Regions from separate parts of the Kocuria sp. HSID17590 genome, predicted to be linked through region 1. Evidence: riboswitches for the same ligand, from Rfam matches in the RefSeq annotation. Region 1 holds a riboswitch; the other holds the start of a gene.

Region 1 (2,197 bases):
GGCCCGCGGCATCCGCTTCGGAATGGTGGGCGGCGCGGGCTCCATGCGGGTCAGCGAGGGCGGCCCGAAGGTCTACGACGCCCCGGACTTCAACCCCGAGTGGCGCCGGGACTCGGTGGAGATCGAGGCCGTGATGGCCGATCTGGCAGCGACCCCCGAGTCCTTCGACTGGTTCGTGATCTCCCCCGCAGGCGAGTTCGGCGCGTGGAACCCCGGCGAGCGCACCGGTTCCTACCGCACGAGCAGCGAGGTGCTGCTCACCGACGAGTCGGGGCGTTCGGTGATCTCCGGGGCGGACTTCGGGGAGGCGTTCCTCGACGAGGTGGAGCGCCCCGCCCACCACCGCGAGCGCTTCGGGGTGGCCTACTGAGCGGTCGACGACGGCGCGCGGCCCGCAGCCGGCGCGGGCGGCGGGGTGGGGCGTGGGTGGCGGGTGGCGCGCTGCTGGGCCGCGTGGCAAGGCGCCCCAGCTTCTTCAGCACCCGCGCGCACACCGTTCCCGCCTCCCCTGCGTCCTCGGCTCCCCCGGACCCCAGCAGTGCCTCAGTACCCCAGACCCCACTGCCCCAGACCCACGCACCCTTGCTGCGCCCACGGTGCCCCCAATCCGTGTCGCGCGGCGTCATGCGCGGCGGGCCCCGGGTTGTCCTCCCCGCGGCGTGTGTGGTTGTGTGACCGAACAGGAATCACGAGTTCCGGCCCAACAGCCCTGGCTGGCCGGACGGCAACCCTCTGACGCTGTCGTGGGGTGCCCCAGGTGATGATTCGGCCCGTGACCACACCGGTGCGGGCAAGGACGGCGTCCGGTTCCCCTGCGCTTCGTGACGCCTCGGTCTGAAGGACTGTTCATGGGCAACGCCGCACCCGGCCGCACCGACGAGACTCTTCTCTCCCGCCCCGCGGGCCCCGTTCCATCGAGTGGCGGGCACGACGACGCCGCACGCACCGCCGCTGCCGGGGCGCAGCTCCCTGGCACACCTCTCTCCTCTAACCCCAGCGCCCCTCCCGGCACCACCCCCGGCGTGTCTCCCGCTGCTGCTCCCGCCACCCTGCGGGCCGCGGGTGCGGCGGTGCGCTCGAAGAAGCGGGTGCTGGCGGCGTCGTTCGTGGGCACGACCATCGAGTGGTACGACTTCTACCTCTACGGGGCGGCGGCCGCCCTGGTGTTCAACCACTACTTCTTCCCGCAGGGTTCGGGCGTGGGGACGGTGATCGCCTCGTTCGCGACCTTCGCGATCGCGTTCTTCTTCCGTCCGCTGGGCGGGATCGTCGCGGGCCACCTGGGGGACCGGATCGGACGCAAGGCGCTGCTCGTGGCCTCCCTGCTGGCGGATGGGGCTGGCGACCACGGCGATCGGCCTGCTGCCCGGTTTCGATCGGATCGGCTGGGCCGCGGTGGTGCTGCTGGTGGCCTGCCGCATCCTGCAGGGGCTCTCCGCGGGGATGGAGTGGGGTGGTTCGGCCGTGCTGTCGGTGGAGCACGCCCCCTCCGGGCTGCGGGGGCTGTTCGGCTCGTTCACGCAGGTCGGCTCGGCGGCGGGGATGCTGCTGTCCACCGCGTTCTTCGCCGTGGTGCAGGCCGCGACCACCCCGGAGCAGTTCCAGGCGTGGGGCTGGCGGGTGCCGTTCCTGTTCTCGGCGGTGCTCGTGGTGATCGGGCTGGTCATCCGCGCCGGTGTCACGGACGCCGAGGAGTTCCGCGAGGTCAGGGCGGAGGAGAAGCGCGCCGTCTCCCCCGTGCGCGAGGTGCTGCGCGAGTACCCCCGCGGGGTGATCGTGTGCATCGGCCAGCGCATGGTCCAGCCGGCGATCTTCTCGATCCTCACGGTCTACACCCTCACCTACGTGACCCAGCACCGCGGTCAGAGCCAGTGGGTCATGGTCTCCATCCTGATCGCGGCGGCGGTGGGCATCGTGGGCGGACCCCTGTGGGGGTGGCTCTCGGACCGTGTGGGCCGCCGCCGGATCTCCGGGATCGCGGCCGCGCTGGTCGGCGTGTTCGTGTGGCCCTACTTCCTCTTCCTCGACCACGGCCCGCTGGCCCTGCTGCCGTTCATGTACCTCGTGGGCCTGGCCGTGCTGCACGACAGCATCTACGGCCCCCAGGCCGCGCTGTTCGCCGAGCAGTTCCCCGTGCACCTGCGCTACTCGGGAGTCTCCCTGGGCTACCAGGTGGGCACGATCCTCTCGGGCGGAC
Region 2 (2,197 bases), on a different contig from region 1:
GGTGCCCCCCATGGCTCGCCCCGACGACGGACCGAGTCGCGGGGCCGTGCGAGCGGCGTCGTCGAACCCGGAGGGCTCGGTGCCCCGGATCAGATGGTGACGGGCCCGTCCGGCGTGCCGAAGGTGACCGCCAGAAGACCGGGCGTGCCGTGGGGAGCGGACCACGTGACGTCCACCGAGCGCAGGACGTCCTCCACGGGGCCGCCGAGCCAGTCCGTCACCCGCTCGGGGGAACCAGCGATCTCCATGCCGGTCAGGCTGACGTCCGTGAGGCGCGCCTGCGAGGGGTGCATCTCGTCCGCGGAGTCGAAGTGGATCATGAACGGCAGCTGCGGATCCGCGATCAGGCCCTTGACGCCGATCTGGTGCCAGTCCAGGCGGCGGCCGTCCGGGAAGATCCGGCCGCCCGGCGCGGAGGGTCGGCCCAGCTTCTGCTCGAACGGGGCAAGGTCCGGGACCTCCACGACCCACCCGAGCCAGCCGCCGCCGGCCTCCGAACGTGCACGCACGGCCTGCCCGAACGGCGCCTTGTCCGCGGCGGGGTGCTCCAGCACGGTCACGACCTCCACGTACTGGTGGTCTGTCAGCGGCAGGATCATGTTCCGGGTGCCGAAGCGGGGATGGACCCCGCCCTTCACCGGCTCGATCCCCAACCGGTCCGCGATGCGTTCGGTGGTGGCCTCCAGGCCGTCCGGCTGTGCTGCGAAGGAAACGTGGTCCAGCTTCATGCAGTCATCGTGGCACCCGTCACACGGGCCTCCAAATCCTCGGGTGCAACACTGCGGACACCGGACTTGACGTGGCAGCGGCCGGGTTCCCAAACTGGAGGTCTAGGTCACGAGAGTCAGCGTCAAGCCCCAGCTTGCTGACCGGCAACCCTCCCACCGCGGCGGGGTGCCCTGGGTGAAGACCTGGCCGGGACGTCCTCCGACGCCCACGGCAAGCGCGGGCCACCGGTCGCCCGTTCGTGCGGGCACCGTGCGGACAGTCGCCTGGCCCCTAATCCTTCCGAGAAGGCGAATGGCCATGAGCACAGCACCCACCCCCGACAACCCCCAGGACTGGGCGTTCGAGACACGGCAGATCCACGCGGGGCAGAACCCGGACCCCGTGACGGGTTCACGGGCCCTGCCCATCCACCAGACCTCGTCCTTCGTGTTCCCTGACGCGCACACCGCCGCGGCCCGGTTCGCGCTGCAGGACATGGGCCCCATCTACTCCCGCCTGACCAACCCCACCACCGAGGTGGTGGAGAACCGCCTCGCCTCCCTGGAAGGGGGAGTGGGGGCGCTGATGGTCTCCTCCGGGCAGGCCGCCGCAACCCTGGCCGTGCTCAACCTGGGCGGGGCGGGCACGCACGTGGTGGCCAGCCCGTCCCTCTACGGCGGCTCGTACAACCTGCTGCGCCACACGCTGCCGCGGTTGGGAGTGGAGACCACGTTCGTGGCGGACCCGGACGATCCGCAGCAGTGGCGGGATGCCGTGCGGCCCTCCACCGTGGCGTTCTTCGGAGAGATGATCCCCAATCCCCGCAACGACGTCCTGGACGTGGAGACCGTTGCCGGGATCGCCCACGAGGCCGGGGTGCCGCTGATCGTGGACAATACCGTGGCCACCCCGTACCTGGTGCGGCCCATCGAGTGGGGCGCGGACATCGTGCTGCACTCGGGCACCAAGTTCCTGGGCGGTCATGGCACGGCGATCGGCGGATTCATCGTGGACGCGGGGCGCTTCGACTACGGCGCGGACCCGGAGCGGTTCCCGGGCTTCAGTCAACCGGACCCTACGTACAACGGCCTGGTGTACGCGCGGGATCTGGGGGAGGGCGGAGCCTTCGGCGTCAACCTGTCCTACGTGCTCAAGGCCCGTGTGCAGCTGCTGCGTGACCTGGGCGCATCCATCTCCCCGTTCAACGCCTTCCTCATCGAGCAGGGGATCGAGACGCTGTCACTGCGCGTGGAACGCCACGTTGACAACGCCCAGCGGGTGGCGGAGTGGCTCGAGGCCCGCCCCGAAGTGCGCTCGGTGTCCTACGCGGGGCTGTCGTCCTCGCCGTGGCACGGGCGGGCTCGCAAGTACGCCCCCCGAGGAGCCGGTTCCGTCCTCGGTTTCGTGCTGGAGGGCGGCAAGGAGGCGGGAATCTCGTTCGTGGACGCGCTGAGCCTGCACTCCAACGTGGCGAACATCGGGGACGTGC

What was found. A riboswitch is a leader RNA that binds a small molecule or an ion and turns the genes downstream of it on or off. The one in region 1 is predicted to bind S-adenosylmethionine.
Region 2: another riboswitch for S-adenosylmethionine. It lies ahead of D8M39_RS11405 (bifunctional o-acetylhomoserine/o-acetylserine sulfhydrylase); the one in region 1 lies ahead of D8M39_RS13170 (hypothetical protein).

What each region holds. Positions count from the first base shown of each region.
Region 1 covers NZ_RBMB01000004.1:130,305-132,501, forward strand. The annotation lists gene D8M39_RS02285 (NAD(P)-dependent oxidoreductase) at 1-370, shown strand, start outside; SAM riboswitch class IV at 685-803, shown strand; partial or broken gene D8M39_RS13170 (hypothetical protein) at 849-1,265, shown strand; gene D8M39_RS02290 (MFS transporter) at 1,333-2,197, shown strand, end outside.
Region 2 covers NZ_RBMB01000041.1:14,325-16,521, reverse strand. The annotation lists gene D8M39_RS11410 (VOC family protein) at 90-728, opposite strand; SAM riboswitch class IV at 834-952, shown strand; gene D8M39_RS11405 (bifunctional o-acetylhomoserine/o-acetylserine sulfhydrylase) at 1,027-2,197, shown strand, end outside.